Regions from separate parts of the Exiguobacterium sp. SH1S21 genome, predicted to be linked through region 4. Evidence: riboswitches for the same ligand, from Rfam matches in the RefSeq annotation. Region 4 holds a riboswitch; each other region holds the start of a gene.
What was found. Region 4 has a riboswitch for S-adenosylmethionine ahead of msrA (peptide-methionine (S)-S-oxide reductase MsrA). Riboswitches for the same ligand answer to the same signal wherever they lie in the genome.
Positions count from the first base shown of each region.

Region 1: it holds a riboswitch for S-adenosylmethionine, as region 4 does, so the genes downstream of both, metK (methionine adenosyltransferase) here and msrA (peptide-methionine (S)-S-oxide reductase MsrA) in region 4, are expected to answer to the same signal.
Region 2: it holds a riboswitch for S-adenosylmethionine, as region 4 does, so the genes downstream of both, EVJ24_RS02610 (2,3-diketo-5-methylthiopentyl-1-phosphate enolase) here and msrA (peptide-methionine (S)-S-oxide reductase MsrA) in region 4, are expected to answer to the same signal.
Region 3: it holds a riboswitch for S-adenosylmethionine, as region 4 does, so the genes downstream of both, EVJ24_RS07815 (aminotransferase class I/II-fold pyridoxal phosphate-dependent enzyme) here and msrA (peptide-methionine (S)-S-oxide reductase MsrA) in region 4, are expected to answer to the same signal.

Region 1 covers NZ_SJUY01000008.1:159,197-163,406, forward strand. Annotated here, with positions in the region: gene EVJ24_RS11935 (alpha/beta hydrolase family protein) at 1-343, shown strand, start outside; gene pckA (phosphoenolpyruvate carboxykinase (ATP)) at 373-1,944, opposite strand; SAM riboswitch class I at 2,262-2,381, shown strand; gene metK (methionine adenosyltransferase) at 2,513-3,721, shown strand; gene EVJ24_RS11950 (YtxH domain-containing protein) at 3,762-4,210, opposite strand, start outside.
Region 2 covers NZ_SJUY01000001.1:532,219-536,428, forward strand. Annotated here, with positions in the region: gene mtnA (S-methyl-5-thioribose-1-phosphate isomerase) at 1-241, opposite strand, end outside; gene mtnK (S-methyl-5-thioribose kinase) at 238-1,392, opposite strand; SAM riboswitch class I at 1,474-1,576, opposite strand; SAM riboswitch class I at 1,782-1,884, shown strand; gene EVJ24_RS02610 (2,3-diketo-5-methylthiopentyl-1-phosphate enolase) at 1,957-3,111, shown strand; gene EVJ24_RS02615 (2-hydroxy-3-keto-5-methylthiopentenyl-1-phosphate phosphatase) at 3,108-3,758, shown strand; gene EVJ24_RS02620 (methylthioribulose 1-phosphate dehydratase) at 3,755-4,210, shown strand, end outside.
Region 3 covers NZ_SJUY01000004.1:190,348-194,557, forward strand. Annotated here, with positions in the region: gene EVJ24_RS07810 (iron-containing alcohol dehydrogenase) at 34-1,050, opposite strand; gene EVJ24_RS07815 (aminotransferase class I/II-fold pyridoxal phosphate-dependent enzyme) at 1,047-2,222, opposite strand; SAM riboswitch class I at 2,299-2,399, opposite strand; gene EVJ24_RS07820 (AI-2E family transporter) at 2,577-3,677, shown strand; gene EVJ24_RS07825 (MDR family MFS transporter) at 3,936-4,210, shown strand, end outside.
Region 4 covers NZ_SJUY01000002.1:2,722-6,931, forward strand. Annotated here, with positions in the region: gene EVJ24_RS03460 (amidase family protein) at 1-1,269, opposite strand, end outside; gene EVJ24_RS15430 (hypothetical protein) at 1,390-1,551, shown strand; SAM riboswitch class I at 1,596-1,695, shown strand; gene msrA (peptide-methionine (S)-S-oxide reductase MsrA) at 1,757-2,275, shown strand; gene EVJ24_RS03470 (GRP family sugar transporter) at 2,305-3,168, opposite strand; tRNA gene EVJ24_RS03475 (tRNA-Ala) at 3,313-3,385, shown strand; gene EVJ24_RS03480 (four-helix bundle copper-binding protein) at 3,501-3,833, shown strand; gene EVJ24_RS03485 (3'-5' exonuclease) at 3,901-4,210, shown strand, end outside.

The DNA.
Region 1 (4,210 bases), on a different contig from region 4:
GTCGTGGGCGGGTGTGACGAATTTGGAGTGGACGTATGAAGAACAGCGTTCGATGCGGAAAATGTTGCGCCGGATGACCGGGGGAGACCCGGAGGCGGTCCATGAGGCGTATGTCGAACGGTCTCCGCTCTTCAAAGACTGGCAGGCGCCGACGCTACTCATTCATGGGACGGACGACGAGCAAGTCCGGCTTCGTCATGCGACCGCCCTCGCCGACAAGATCGGTTCGCAAGCAGAGCTTTGGATCTTGCCGTTCGCCCATCAGCTCCCGTTCTGGGAAAAATGGAAGACGACGGACCGAGCGATGGATTGGATGTTGGCGATTGCAAGAAAAAATGACTAGTGCCCGAGCGGGGTACTAGTCATTTTGAGTTAAAAGACGATTGGGCCGGCAGCGATGACTTTCTCACTCGCTTTCGTGAATCGTTTAAAGTTTTGTTGGAACTTCAAGGCGAGCGCTCGTGCTTCGACATCGTAATGAGCTGTATCTTTCCAAGTGTCACGTGGGTTGAGCACGTCTTGTGGGACGCCATCGATATGGACCGGGATGTCGACGTTGAAGATGTCATGCTTCACAGTGTCGACGTCACGCAATTGACCGTTGATCGCGGCGTTCACCATGGCCCGTGTGTAGCTGAGCTTCATACGTGACCCTTCACCGTAAGCCCCGCCGGTCCAACCCGTGTTGACGAGGTAGACGTCGACGTTATGCTGCTCGATCAACTTACCGAGCATGTCGGCGTACCGTTCCGGGGCGAGCGGCAAGAACGGTGAGCCGAAGCAAGTCGAGAACGTTGCTTGTGGCTCGGTCACGCCGCGCTCCGTCCCGGCTAGTTTTGACGTGTAGCCGGATAGGAAGTGATACATCGCTTGCTCTTTCGTCAACTTGCTGATCGGCGGGAGCACCCCGTAAGCATCGGCCGTCAAGAAGACGATCGTGTTCGGGTGGCCGGCCCGTGAAGGGAGCATCGCGTTATCGATAAATTGAATCGGGTAAGCTGCTCGCGTGTTCTCGGTGAGCGAGATGTTTTTGTAGTCGGCTGAGCGGTCTTCGTTCAAGACGACGTTTTCAATCAACGAGCCGAAACGGATGGCGTCATAAATTTGCGGCTCGTTCTCACGCGACAAGTTGATCGTCTTGGCGTAGCAACCTCCTTCGATGTTGAAGATGCCGTCTGGTGACCAACCGTGCTCATCGTCACCGATGAGATGACGTTCCGTATCGGCCGAGAGCGTTGTCTTGCCCGTGCCCGATAGTCCGAAAAAGAGCGCCGTCTCCCCGGCGTCCGAGACGTTGGCCGAGCAATGCATCGACAAGACGTGCTGTTCAGGTAATAGGAAGTTCATGACCGAGAAGATTGATTTTTTGATTTCGCCGCCGTATTCTGTTCCCCCGATCAGAATGGTACGCTTGGCGAAAGAAACGAGGATAAACGTTTCTGAGTTTGTCCCGTCAACTGTTGGGTCGGCCTTGTAGCTCGGCGCATAAATGACCGTGAATGGGTCAAACGCACCGGCTGTCGGCCACTCCCGCAAGAACAACTGCTTCGCGAACAAGCTGTGCCACGCGTACTCGGTGATGGCGCGTACCGGTAGCGTGTAGTGCTCATCTGCTCCAGCCGAAGCTTCGAGATAATACAGCTTCTGTTTCGTCTCGAGATGGGTGAGGACTTTGTCGAGAAGAGCGGTAAATTTTTCTTCTGCGATCGGCTGATTGACCGGCCCCCAATCCACTAACGAGTTGCTGACTTCATCTTGGACGACGAATTTGTCTTTCGGTGACCGCCCTGTGAATTTCCCTGTACTGACCGATAAAGCCCCGTCTTTCGTCAGTACGCCTTCACCGTTACGAATGGCTTCTTCCACCAATTCTGGAACCGTTAAGTTCCGTAATACATCGGCACCTTTAATTAATTCTTCGATTTTCAGGAGCGTAGTCGCCATCCTGAATCCCACCTTTCCCCTAAATAGATGTGGATGAAATCCGCATACTTCCGCGTTTGATTAGTATGACATTTTTATTATATGTGACACACTAATCAAAAACAAGCATTTCTTTACCCTTTAAAGTAAGCGCTTTCTTACAAGGACATTCTAACATATTCTGTATAAGCGGGGAGTGAAAAAACGGAAACCGTCAAAAAAATGTTTGATATTTCACAAACATAAATGATTTCCGTGATTACGAAGAAATTTACAAATTAAGCAGATACGCTTGACAGAACGGTATGGCATTTATATGATGGTGTTCGTAACGGATACTCTTATTCTGAGCGGTGGAGGGAACAAGGCCCTACGAAGCCCAGCAACCGTCCGATCCTGTAGTTTTTTTCGGAAAAGGTGCTATCCTGAAGCGAAGCGACAGCTTCGAACGATAAGAGGGTAAGGAAGAACGATTCAACCTTTCCCATTGAACGTGGCGAAAGGTTTTTTTCATTACCGTCCCAAAGCAACGCGTAAGGGGAACGAGTACCGTCCACACATCACCCTTATTAATAGGAGGTTTTTCGAAATGTCAAACTTGAACCGTCGACTTTTCACTTCGGAGTCCGTCACTGAAGGACATCCGGATAAAATTTGTGACCAAATCTCAGATGCGATTTTGGATGCCATTTTGGCTGAAGATCCAAACGCCCGCGTTGCGGCTGAGACGTCTGTCACGACAGGTCTCGTGCTCGTAGCTGGTGAAATCACGACATCGACTTACGTGGATATCCCGAAAGTTGTACGTGAAACTGTTCGTGAAATCGGCTACACGCGTGCCAAATATGGTTTTGACGCTGAGACTTGTGCTGTACTCACAGCAATCGACGAGCAGTCGGCAGACATCGCCCTCGGTGTCGACCAAGCGCTCGAAGCTCGTGAAGGTCAAATGACTGACGAAGAGATCGATGCGATCGGTGCCGGTGACCAAGGCCTCATGTTCGGTTATGCAACGAACGAGACACCTGAACTCATGCCGCTCCCGATCTCACTCGCTCACAAATTGTCACGTCGCTTGGCAGAAGTTCGCAAAAACGGAACGCTTGCTTACCTTCGTCCAGACGGTAAGACACAAGTAACTGTCGAATACGACCAAGACAACAACCCGGTCCGTATCGATACGATCGTCATCTCGACACAACATGCAGAAGACATCACGCTCGAGCAGATCCAAGCGGACCTTAAAGAACACGTGATCGAAGCAGTCATCCCGGCTGAACTCATCGACGCCGAGACAAAATACTTCATCAACCCGACTGGCCGTTTCGTCATCGGTGGACCACAAGGTGATGCAGGTCTTACAGGACGTAAAATCATCGTCGACACATACGGTGGATACGCTCGCCACGGCGGTGGTGCGTTCTCAGGTAAAGATCCTACCAAAGTTGACCGTTCGGCAGCATATGCGGCCCGCTACGTGGCGAAAAACCTCGTGGCAGCTGGACTTGCTGACAAAGCGGAAGTTCAACTTGCATACGCGATCGGTGTCGCACACCCGGTTTCAATCGCGGTGGACACGTTCGGCACTGGTAAATTGAGCGAGACTGAACTCGTTGAACTCATTCGTGAGAACTTCGACCTTCGTCCGGCCGGCATCATCAAGATGCTCGACCTTCGTCGCCCGATCTACAGACAGACAGCAGCTTACGGACACTTTGGTCGCACAGACGTTGAACTCCCATGGGAGCAAACGGACAAAGCGGCAGTGCTTGAAGAAGGCGCAAAACGTTTCGCATAAGCACAAAAAGACGACCTTTCGTGAGAAAGGTCGTTTTTTATTATGCTTGTGGTTTATTTTCGTTTGTTGCGTTCTCGTTGCCAAGTGCCGTATCTTTCGCCTCGACGACTTTCTCGCCAATATCTTGCAAATCTGATTTTGCTTCCTGGGCTGTCTCGACGACTTTGTTCACGTCTTGTTTGACCGTGTCGACTTCACCGACAACTTTTTCATAGACGTTTTGCACATCGGTCGATACTTCTTGAATCATACCTGAAGCCGATTTCACTTGCTCGATGACTTGAGACGCTTTACCGGCCGGATCTTCTTTGATCGTGTCGACGAGACCGCCGACAGACGACTTCGCATTCGTGAGTGACTGTTTCGTCGTCTCACGGTTCGACGAGCTAAGTAGGGCGATCAGACCGCCGACGAGCGCACCGAGAAGCATCCCGGTCACGACGTTGATTCTAGGACCACCCGAGTTGGTTTGGTCGAATTGGCGATTCG
Region 2 (4,210 bases), on a different contig from region 4:
CGAGGTCAAGCCGGCGTGTGAAGTCCGGGTCATCTTGGAGCCGGATCGCTTCTTTCGCGAGCACAAATGCGCCGAAATAGGCGATGGCCGGCGCACCTCGGACTTGCAACGTCTCGATAGCGTGTTCCGCCTGTTCGAGCGTCGCGATCGTCACGTACCGCTCTTCATGGGGCAGTAACGTTTGGTCTAAAATGACGAGCTCGTCCCGGGACGGTTCGAAGCGAATGTTTTGGACTGTCATACGCGTACCCCCGCTAACAGCGTCACTAATTCATCGATCGAACGGATATCATGGCGCTGTTTAATGAGCGTCGTGCCGAGCGTGAGCGCTTCCCGTTTCCGCTCGAGCCGGACCGTTTCCGGTAACGTCTCGAGGTCATTGACTCCGGCGAGGCCGATGGCGCGGCGAATCAGCTCACATCCGGCATAGCCGATCGTGTCGCTAAAGATGGTTTGAAGTAGCTCATCGACGAACCCGTCCGTGTTGAACGGTTCGACCGCCGTCTCAAACTTCGTCCGGAACGTCTTTTCAAACGTCTCCCATACCGTCAATACGTCGGTGAACCGCTCGAACCGTTTGAGTGTGTCATGGAACGTCGATAGCGTCAAATGGGCGACGATTTGCCCGATGTCAAAACCGAACGGACCGTAAAAAGCGAACTCCGGATCGATGACTTTCGTCTCTTGTTGCGTCGCAAAGATGCTACCTGTATGTAAGTCCCCGTGCAAGAGCGCGTCATGTTTCGTGACGAAACCGACTTTCAGTTTCGTGACCTCCACTTTCAATTTCAGGTCACCCCAAAGCGCTTCGACGTCCGGACGGAGCGCGGTTTCGATGTTGTTCGACTCGGCATCTTTGTACGGATCGGTGAAGATCAGTTTTTCAGTGATATCGCATAGTTCCGGGTTGTAGTAATCCCGTTCTTTCCGCTTCTTCTCGATCGGGCCGGCCGCATAGTCGGACGTCTCAAACAACGTCTGTCCTAAAAACTCACCGATGTGACGGGCGAGTTCAGGATACGCTTTCCCTTCCAAATAGCCCGTCCGGACGATATCAAAGTCGGACAGGTCCTCTAAAATCGTGTAGGCGAGCGTCCGGTCACTGCCGAGAACGACCGGGACGAAACGCGGGACGACACTGGCGAATTCGCGCAACGCGAGCTGCTCGATCCACGCCCGTTCAAGTGTGAGCGGCCAACTCTCGCCGACGACTTTCGCATACGGTAGCGCCTGCTTGACGATGAGGCTCGTTTCGCCTTGGCGGATGCGGAAGACGAGGTTCAAGTTGCCGTCCCCGATCTCCTCGCAATGCGCGATGCCCCCGTCTTCGAGTAACCCTAACGTTCTGACGTGCTCGACGACTGTCTGTTCTGTAAATGGTTGATAAGCCATGTCTGTTTCCCCTTTCGGTATATTCCCCACAAAAAAAGCCCCTTTCTCCGCGAGAAAGAGGCACAGCCGTAACGGTTGTTCCTCTCATCTGTCAGACGTATGTCTGGTGGATGTAGCACCGTGCCTACTGGTCGGTTGCTGCGGCGTCATGGGGCCAATTCCCTCTGCCAACTCGCGATAAGAGTGTCATATTCGATTGTGTGAACTTGTTGTGATGAATGTTACTTACTCGAGCACCAAGTTGTCAACGACAATTTTCTGGAGCAACGGTCACTTTTTTTATGCATATATGGTAACAACGAACTCAAACTTTTTTTCTCAAAAAAAGGAATTGACGAACCGGATATTGTGTGACAAAATTCAATTAAATTTCACAACTTCAAAATACATTCTTATCAAGAGCAGACGGAGGGGACAAGCCCGATGATGTCGCAGCAACCGACCCGATTGGGCACGGTGCTAATTCTTGCAGCGTAAGCTGAGAGATAAGAGTTCATTTTTTTATGATGACCTCTTGCCTCGGCATGGGGTCATTTTTTTGTTTGACCGGAAGGAGGAACGAACATGAGTATTACTGCCACATATGAAATCAGCCGGACGGACCGCGTCGCGACTGTCGCCGAGAAAATCGCCCTCGAACTGACCGTCGGCACGTGGACGGAACTGCCTCACCTAGAACAAGAACAATTAAAGGCGTATCGAGGCGAGGTCGTCTCAACGACGCACACGGAAACGACGAGCCGCTTCACGATCCGTTATCCGCTCCATAACGTCACGTCCGACTTCTCATCCATCTTGACGACGACGTTCGGGAAATTATCGCTCGATGACTCGGTCCGCTTGATCGACTTGACGTTACCCGAAACGCTTGCGCCTGAATTTCCCGGAGCAAAGTTCGGTGTTCAAGGCGTTCGTGAGTCGCTCGACGTCCATGATCGCCCGCTCGTCATGAGCATCTTTAAAGGGATCATCGGTCGTGATTTACGCTTCTTAGAACAGCAACTTCGAGACCAGCTCGCCGGCGGCATCGACATCGTCAAAGACGATGAGATTTTATACGACAACCCGCTCACTCCGTCGCTTGAACGAGCTAAAATCGGGGCGGCCGTCATCCAAGAACAGTTCGAAACGACCGGAAAACGTTCGCTCTATGCCATCACGCTCAGCGGTCCGGTGTTCGGGCTGCGTGACCAAGCGCTCCGCTTGATCGAGGCGGGCGCGACGGCACTGTTGTTCAACGTCTATACGTACGGGCTCGACACACTCCGTGAACTTGCGAAAGACCCGGAAATCAATGTCCCGATCTTGGCACATCCGGCGTTCGCCGGAGCGTTGACCGGCTCGATCAGCCACTCGCTCTTACTCGGAAAGTTGATTCGCCTCGCGGGGGCCGACTTGACGCTGTTCCCGTCCCCGTATGGTTCACTCGCGACACCGCCCGATGAGGCGTTCGCGATTCGTGACATTAGCGTTCGGCCGCACTGGACGAAACCGATTCTCCCGGTCCCGTCGGCCGGTATTCATCCGGGGCTCGTTCCGGACATCATCCGTGACTTCGGCACAGACGTCGTCATCAACGCCGGCGGCGGTATCCACGGTCACCCAGACGGCGCGGCCGCCGGGGCCCAGGCGTTCCGACAAGCGATTGCGCAAGTGTTGGGCGTGGCGAGCCAGACGAACGAGCTCGAGGCCGCGCTAAAGGCGTGGTCAAAACAATGACGATTCACATCTTGTGTGACTTCGACGGGACGATCACCGCCGAGGACAACATCATCGCTTTGATGCGGGCGTTCGCACCGCCCGAATGGCACGCGCTAAAAGACGACGTGCTCGCTCAAGACATCTCGATCCGCTCCGGGGTCGGGCAGATGTTCCGACTGTTGCCGAGCGCTGACGCCTCGGCGTACCACGACTACTTGCTGGACCGCATCACCTTGCGCCCAGGTTTCCCAGCATTTTTGGAAGAGATCCGAGAACATGGCTGGAAGTTCGACGTCGTCAGCGGCGGCATGGACTTTTTCGTGCACCCGATCTTGCAAGAACACGTCGCGCCGGACCACATCTACTGTAACGTCGCCGACTTCTCAGCCGAAACGGTACGCGTCGACTGGCCCTACGCCTGTGACGCGCATTGTACGAATGATTGTGGTTGCTGCAAACCGACAATCGCCCGGACGATCGTCGATCCCGTTGATCGCTTGATCGTCATCGGTGACTCGGTGACCGACTTCGAGATCGCCAAACGGGCCGATTTCGTCTACGCCCGTGGGCAACTCATCACGCTCTGTGAGGCAGAAGGTGTCGCCCACGCCCCGTTCGAGACGTTCGACGACATCACCCATCACATGAAGGAGGTGCACGTATGAGCGTGACCGCACGTTGGCTTGAACTCGCCGACATTAAAGACGAACTCGCCGCGCGCGACTGGTTCCCCGGAACGAGTGGCAATTTGGCGATTCGTGTCTCCGACGACCCGCTGACTTTCCTCGTCACGGCGAGCGGACGCGATAAACGAAAACGGACCACGGACGATTTCGTCCTCGTCGACGCGGCCGGTCGCTTGCTTGGCGAACAAACTGGCAAACCGTCCGCTGAGACGCTGCTACACGTCGAGGTGTTCAACAAGACCGCGGCGACGTGTTCACTCCATGTGCACACGGTCGACAACAACGTCATCTCCGAGCTCCACGCCGTGAACGGTGAGGTCGTCTTCACGGGGCAAGAGATCATCAAGGCACTCGGGTATTGGGAAGAGGACGCGGTCGTCCGGGTCCCGATCATCGACAATCATGCCGACATCCCGACGCTCGCGGCCACC
Region 3 (4,210 bases), on a different contig from region 4:
TATTTAATTGTTATCATCTTACTTTTAATTCTTTTATTTGTAAACAGAAAATACTAAATTTTCAAAAATTATTTTCAAATAGTCAATATCGAGCGGGACGGGTGAACGTTGCAATTCGGTCTCGACCCGGACCGCCTCGACCAGTTGCGGGATGTCGGCCGGCACGAGTCCGAGCGTCTCAAGTGACGTCGGCGCGCCGATCCTGGCGAGCCACGCCTCTAAATATGGGGCGTCAGACGAGCCACGCAACCGTTCTTGGACAAGGAGGCCGAAGCCGACCTTGTCGCCATGTAAGAACGGATGGGTCGACTCGAAGCGGCTGAGCGCGTTGTGGACAGCGTGGGCGACGGCAACGCGTGTCCCGGCGTCCCCGAAACCACCGACGGCACCGCCGACGGCAAGGATGTGATCGACCGCGAACCGGGTCTCTGGCCCATACGCGGTGAAACTGGACTCACTCAAGTCGAGTTCGACGAGCCGGCCGCATTGCTCGGCCAAGGCGAGACCGGTATTGACGCCGGCATCAGGCGAACTGTCGCCGCTCAAATAGCGGGCCTCGTAAAACTTGGCGACCGTGTCGATGACGCCGGCCCGGAAGTAGTCGTACGGCGAGTCGGTCACGACCCTTGCGTCGACGATGACCCGCTCGATGACGACGCGAAACACGTCGTAGCGGTCATAGGTGCCGTGCTCGTCATAGATGACGCTGAGCGGTGTGAAGGCGGCACAGTTCGAGGCGAGCGTCGGGATGACGATCAGCGGGACACCTTGCCGGTAAGCGACGAGTTTCGCCGTGTCGACGAGCTTGCCCCCACCGACGGCAAGGAGGACGTCCACATTTTTCAAACGGAGCCGTTCGACCTCAGCGTCCGTGCATTCGCCGCCGAACAGCGATGTCGGATAGGCAGTGATCGCTGGCAGGACGCGCTTGACGACGTCAAAACCGTTCTGTCCGCGCAGCACGTGAGCACGACGGCCATCGATCAATTCATCGAGCCGCTCGAGCGCGTCATCCGCATGGTCGTACTCGAGCACGGCTTGGCGGATCATGCCCGGACCTCTTCATACGTCGCAAACAGTTTCTCGATCCGCTCGACGGCCTCGTCGATCTTCGGCTCGGCGGAGACGAGCCCGAACCGGACGTACCGCTCGCCTTCTGAGCCGAAGAAATAGCCCGGCGTCACGGCGACCCCTGCCTCGTGGAGCAGCTTATGGGAGAACGATTTGGCGTCCCCGTCCGGCACTTTCGCCCAGACGAAGAACGAGCCACTCGGGGCCGTGATGTCCCATCCGGCCTGACGTAACCCGTCGACGAGCCGGTCGCGGCGGGCCTCATACAACCGTGACAAGTCGTCCCGGAGCGAACGCGGTGACTCGAGCGCGGCGATGGCCGCCTCTTGGATGGCCGAGAACACGCTCACATGGACGTGGTCCTGGTACGTGTTGATCGCCTCGATGATGTCGCGGTTGCCGACGGCGAAAGCGACCCGCCAGCCGGACATGTTGAACGCCTTCGACATCGTATACACCTCGATGCCGATGTCTTTCGCACCCGGCGCCTGCAGGAAGCTCGGCGGGACGTGACCGTCGAAACCGATGCTGCCGTAGGCGAAGTCGTGGACGACCATGAGGTCATGCTTATTCGCGAACCTTACCGTGTCGTCAAAGAACGCGGGCGACGCGACGGCGCCGGTCGGATTGCCCGGGTAGTTCAAATACATGAGTCGCGCTCCTTGCGGATCGAGCGTCTCGTAATCAGGAAGATAGCCGTTCTCTTCCCGGAGGACGAGGTCGTGGACGACCGCTCCGGCGAGACGTGCCCCCGAGATGTAGTCCGGGTAACCCGGGTTCGGGAGCAACATGCCGTCACCCGGTTCGAGCACACATTGCGGGAGCGTGATGAGTCCCGACTTGCTGCCGATCAAGATGGCCACTTCGGTCTCGGCATCGAGCGCGACGCCGTATTCGGTCTGGTAGAATGTCGCGACCGCTTGCTTCAGGCGCGTCTGTCCCCGGAACGGGCCGTATTGGTGTGTCGCCGGGTCGAGCAGGGCCGTCTGCAGCGCCTCGCAGATCGGGGCCGGTGTCGGCAAGTCGGGCGTCCCTTGGCCGAGCCGGATGACGTCGCGGCCTGAACGCTCGAGTGCGGCGACTTCAGCGGCGAGTCCGACGAAATGCTGGGGTGGTAACGTTTTAAGTAACTTCGAGCGTCTGTCTGTCATGAATAGTCCTCCTATGCAAAAACACCCCTTTCCGAGGAAAGGGGTGTCGAGATACGGACGTATTCAAACAACCACCTTTCCATCTCTCAAGGTCACCTTGCTGGAATTAGCACAGTATTGAAACAATCTGTTGCTGAAGCTTCATCGGGCCAGTCCCTCCGCTTCTCTTGATAGAAAGTGTTTTTATATGCAATTGATAATTTCTGTAATATGTCATTTAGTAAACCAAACGTTACCAACCTTGTCAATCCTTATTTCAAAAATTCCTTACCGCTATTGAATCCCGGTAAAAAAACGTTCATAGTAAAAGGTGAACGTTATTCTGCAAAATTTACAGCATGAGGGGATAGACCATTGGAACTAAACCGTCAATTGATATGGAAGTTAAGCGTGATCGGGCTGATTCTGCTCGTCCTATGGAAAGTCATCAGCGAGCCGGACACGATTTCTCGGGTCATGCAGTATGGGTTTCAGCTGTTGACGCCGATCATCATGGGGATCGCCATCGCGCTGCTCCTCAACACCGTCCTATCCTATATAGAAGAGCGGTTCCATTTGAAGCGTTATCAAGGCTTGTTGATCGTCTACGTCACGTTCATTGGGATCCTCGTCGTGTCAGCGGTGACGCTGTTCCCTCGCATCTATTCGAGCGTCGCCTCTCTCATCGAGGAGCTCCCGTTTTATATTCGCCAAATCGACGGCTTTCTCGGGCAGCTGAAAACGTATGTCGAGGAGTATAATGCGACGATCGCCCAAGCGATCGACTTCAATCGGTTCGAGGAACGCTATTCCGGATGGGTCGAGACGGCCGTCGTGTCTTCGGTCGGTTACGTGTCGAGCTTCACGATGACGTTGATCAACTTGCTGATCGGGATCGTCATCTCGATCTACTTGTTGAAAGACAAGGAAGTGTTCGCCCGGATGTTCAAGCGTCTGCTGTATGCGATGTTCCCGGTCGCTTCGGCGAAGACGACGATCGACATCTTCCAAGAGATGGACTATATCTTTAAACGCTACATCATCGGAAAGTCGCTCGACTGTCTCATCATCGGCGTGATGGCTGTCATCGGGCTCTTGATCATCGGTGCACCTTACGCGCTCTTGCTCGGTGTCATCATCGGGGTGCTGAACTTCATCCCATACGTCGGACCGCTCTTAGGGATGATCCCGGCGTTCATCATCACCTACTTCTACGACCCGTTCACGGCGCTGCTTGTCTTGTTGTTCATCTTCTTGCTGCAACAGTTCGACGGACTTTGGCTCGGGCCGAAAATTCTCGGCGACAGTGTCGGGATCACCCCGTTCTGGGTCATCACATCGATCATCATCGGGGGGAGCCTGTTCGGTCTCGTCGGGATGTTCATCAGCGTACCCGTGACCGCGATGATTCAAGTCGTCTTGTCCCGGTTGATCGATTATCGGCTCACCCGAAAGAATTTAAATGAACTGTTATGACGCAAGTCAAAATATGTTGACACATTTCAAGAATCTGTCATACAGTTGAAAAGAAGAGTAAACTTACAGAAAGGAGGACCAGCCATGTCAGTCATGACGCAGCCACATCGTATCCAATTTCATACTGACAGGTCGGGGTCTTCCGTTTCATGAACTGAAGTCACCCGCCTGTCTTCCGAGGCGTACATAAGCAAGTAGGGACGAGTATGCCTCCGTGCATCCTTCGTCCCTTTTACTTTGTAGAAGCAGGTGAAACGCATGATTCAATCACTCAAACGGCTCGACCGTAACATTTGGATTCGCTTCCTCGGCGAGACGATCACCGGTGTCATGATGTTCATGATCGCCCCGTTCCTCGTCCTCTATTATAGCGACAAGCTCGACAGCTACGTCCAAGTCGGCGTCATCTTGGCGACCGGACCGATCATGGCGCTCATCGGATCGGTCGTCGGCGGTCGTCTGGCCGACCTGTACGGCCGAAAACCGGTCATGATGACCGCCATCCTCGGTGATGCGGTCGCCCTCATCGGTTT
Region 4 (4,210 bases):
GTATGGGATCGTGATCGTCGGATGGCCCGCTTTCGCCGCCATATCGTAATTCAAGTCGTGTGGCAACGCCAGGGCGTGAAGCGTTTGTTCCATCAATATACGGTCGAGACCGTCCGTTTTCGCCTGCCGGACGTCGGCTAAGCGTCGCTCGAGGTAGCTCGACTCGGTCAAGCGACCCGATAACTGATTCGCTTTCTCGAACGTAACTTGTCCGTGCGGGACCGTTTCCGGGTGACGCTTGTTCCAGTCCATCAAATCGTCGAGCGTTTCATACGGGAGCGCTGTCGTCGCCAAATACGCCTCGATCCCGAGCTTAAACTCATGGTAGAGGACGTCGCCTTGGTCAAGTCCGTCGTTTGACGGCAGGTCGACTTCGACGAGCTCGACCCCGCTCGCTTTGAGTAACGCCAGCGCCGCTTGATAGAGCGTCTGTTCTTCATCCGACAGTTCAGCCTTCACGAAACCGACACGCATGCCGACGGCTTGACGTTCGTCGAGACACGTCCGGTACGGTGGACCGGCCGGTAGATGTGTCGTCGCCGGGTCCGAGTCGTCTTCCCCGCACATCGCTTCTAGTGCGAGCACCGCGTCGCGGAGCGTCCGCGCCATCGGACCGGCCGTATCTTGCGACCGTGAGATCGGAATGATCCCGCTCCGGCTGATGAGACCGACCGTCGGCTTGATGCCGACGATGCTGTTATGAACGCTCGGGTGGATGATCGACCCGCTCGTCTCGCTGCCGACGGCGAGCAACGTCAAGTTCGCAGCGACGGCTGACGCCGAACCAGAGCTCGACCCACCGACGTCAAGCTTGTCACCATACGGATTGAGCGTCTGCCCCCCGACGCCGCTCCATCCGTTCGGCATCCCTTCTGTCAAAAAGTTGGCCCATTCCGACAAATTGGCTTTGCCCAGGATGACCGCCCCCTGTTCCCTCAACCGACGGACGAGCTCGGCGTCGCGACCGGCGAAATGGTGCTCGAGCGCGACGGCGCCGGCAGTCGTCTTCATGAGCCCTGCTGTTTCAATGTTGTCTTTAATCAATACGGGAATCCCAAGAAGCGGTAAACGCTCGCCGCGCCCGTAGGCACGTTCGGCCGCCTCGGCCTCGAACAGTGCGTCTGGGTTCACTTGGATGACCGCTTTCAGTTTATCGTTCAAGCTAGCGATCCGTGTCAAATAGTAGGCCGTCACGTCCCGGGCCGTGAACGTCCCTTCTTTATAGCCGCGCTGTGCGGTCTCGATGTCTAGTTCAAATAAGTCTTGCATCTAGTTCCCTCCTTATAGGCAATGTTATTCGGTATTCGCTGAATGCATCGAATCCCCTTCTTTTTATCGCCATTGGATGTGCAACTTGATACACTAGAAGAAACGTTATTGGAGGTAGCCATGTCCCGCTCTTACATCCTTGTTTTACTGTCCGTGTTCGCCCTGTTCTTTCTACAATTGTTCGGGGATGATTTGCCGTGGGCATTCCCTGCGTCCATTGCCCTCATTATCTTGATTGTTGGTGCCACGCTATTTCAACTTCGGCGCACACCAAATCGTTGACGTTTAAACGAGACAGATGATATGATGCTGTCACCAACTACATATCGATATCTTGAGTGAACGAGAGACCTGGCTCTACGACTTCACAGCAACCTGCTTCGGCAAGGTGCTACTTCCAGCAAGGCATCGCCTTGGACGATATGACAAAACGCTCATGTCGATGACATGGGCGTTTTTTTGGAATGAACATGAGGGGGATTTTATTTTGGAAAAAGCTACATTCGCAGGTGGTTGTTTTTGGTGCATGGTGACACCGTTCGAGGAACAGCCAGGCATCGAAGGCATCGTATCCGGTTATACGGGCGGGCACGTCGACAATCCGACGTATAAAGACGTCAAGACAGGCACGAGTGGTCACTACGAGGTCGTCGAGATCACGTTCGATCCTTCTCAATTCTCATATGAGCGCCTGCTCGAATTGTATTGGATTCAGACTGATCCGACCGACGACGGCGGCCAGTTCCAAGACCGCGGGCAACAATATGCGCCCGCCATCTTCTATCATACGGAAGAGCAACGCGTGGCGGCAGAACAGAGTCGCGACGAACTCGCCGCGAGCGGAAAGTTCAAACAACCGATCGTGACGAAAATCTTACCGGCTGACGTCTTTTACCCGGCCGAAGACTATCATCAAGATTATCATAAAAAAAATCCGGCCCACTATAAAGCGGACCGGAAACAATCTGGCCGTGACGAGTTCATCGACCAGACGTGGACAAGCTGACAACGACGGGCCTCATGCCCGTCGTTTTTTTAGCTCTTGGCGAGCCCGAGCATGAATCCAGCGACCACGATCAGACCGATCCCCATAAAGACGAAGACGCGTTCTTTCGACGTCTTTTCTTCTTTTAACAAGTAAATACCACCGAGTGTCGCGACGACGACGTTCAGTTGAGACAGTGCGAAAGACGTCGCGATGCCGACTTCTCCGCTCGAGACGAACAACCCGAAGTTCCCGATCCCCCAGGCAAGCCCGGCGAAAATGTTCTTGAACGTTTTCGGATCAAACTTTTTCACATCTTTTTCACGAAGGCTGAACAAGAGCGCGGCGATGAACATCCCGAGTGACTGCGGTAGGATGGCGGTGATGCCATCCACTTCAAAGTAGTTGGTCAGGACGGCGTACGTCACGTAACCGATGCTCGAAACGAGGAGCACGAGTAGCCCTTTTTTCAAAGCACTACTGCTGTCGGATTCTTTATTTTGTTGATATGACGTCATGACGGCCCCAATGATGATCAAGACGAGGGCCGAGAAGCCGAGCCATAGCTCGGTCGATGTCTTCCAGTCCCCAAGGACGATGACCCCGAACAGTGATGTCCCGACAAGCTGCATCCCTGTACTGATCGGCATCGCTTTCGAGACGCTTAAAATTTGGAACGACTGGAACTGAAGGTATTGTCCAAGCGCCCAGAACACACCTGATATGAAACCAGTCACGATCGCGAGCGTCGTGAACTCTGGCTTGAAGACGAGCGCGATGACAACCGCCATCACCATCGCGCCGATCGTCGTACCGATCAATTGTTGAATCGGCTTGCCGCCGACAATAGATACGATCAGCGGGATACTCCCCCACATGAGTGCGGGCAGTAGCGCTAGCAAAATCATCTCCATACGTTGCACCTGCTTTCTTAATATAACATCCTATCTATTTTTCCCAGCTCTAACGTCCATTAAACTTCAAAAAAATGATTTTCAAAGTTCTTTCGTTTTTCTTATTGCCAAATCATTTATTAGAATGATATAATAATTTCCAACGGGGCATTAGCTCAGCTGGGAGAGCGCCACGCTGGCAGCGTGGAGGTCAGCGGTTCGAGCCCGCTATGCTCCATTCCTTAAGTCGGTCCACTGATGTGGGCCGGCTTTTTTGTGTCCCCGCCTCGGTTTAAGTCGACACGAACCGGGTAATGATTGTAAGACATCATTTATCTTAAGGGGGACTTCCAATGAACCGAGCCTCTGTCGAAGAGACGATTTTGGCCGTGATCGACTGTATACGGGCGAGCAACCATTGCTTCTCGAAATGTTTACAAGAAGAAGACCTGCTGATGGTCTCGGAATGTATCCGGTTGACAAAAGAATGTGCCGAAGTCGCCACACTCACCTTGAACGCGCTCGAAACCGACTCGGCGTTCACAAGACCGATCGGGGCGCTCTGCGCGCAAGTGTGTGATACGTGTGCCGTCGAATGCGGGCGTCACTTGTACGACCATTGCCAACGCTGCTCTGAAGCTTGCTTGCGCTGCGCCGAGGCGTGTCGGCATCTCTCGGCCGCATGATCGCTTTACAGTCTAACCTTGTGTTAGACTTTTTTTGTACAGATTTTTAACGAAGAGAGGAACTTTTATGCCACATTCTATTCTAGCAATCGACGTCGAGACGGCCAATCGCGACAGTCGGAGCATCTGCTCTGTCGGTTGGAGTCTACTGACAGACGGTGAAGTCGTCGAGACGAACCAATTGCTCGTCAATCCTGAGGAAGACTTTGACCAAGGCAATATTCGCGTCCACGGGATTCGCCCGAGCGACGTCTGGGACGCCCCGGCATTGCCCGAAGTGCTCGAACAGCTCTATCCGACACTGAACGCCGTCGACGTCGTCATAGCCCATAACGCCGCGTTTGACATGGGTGCGCTCCGTAAAGCGATCGCCAAGT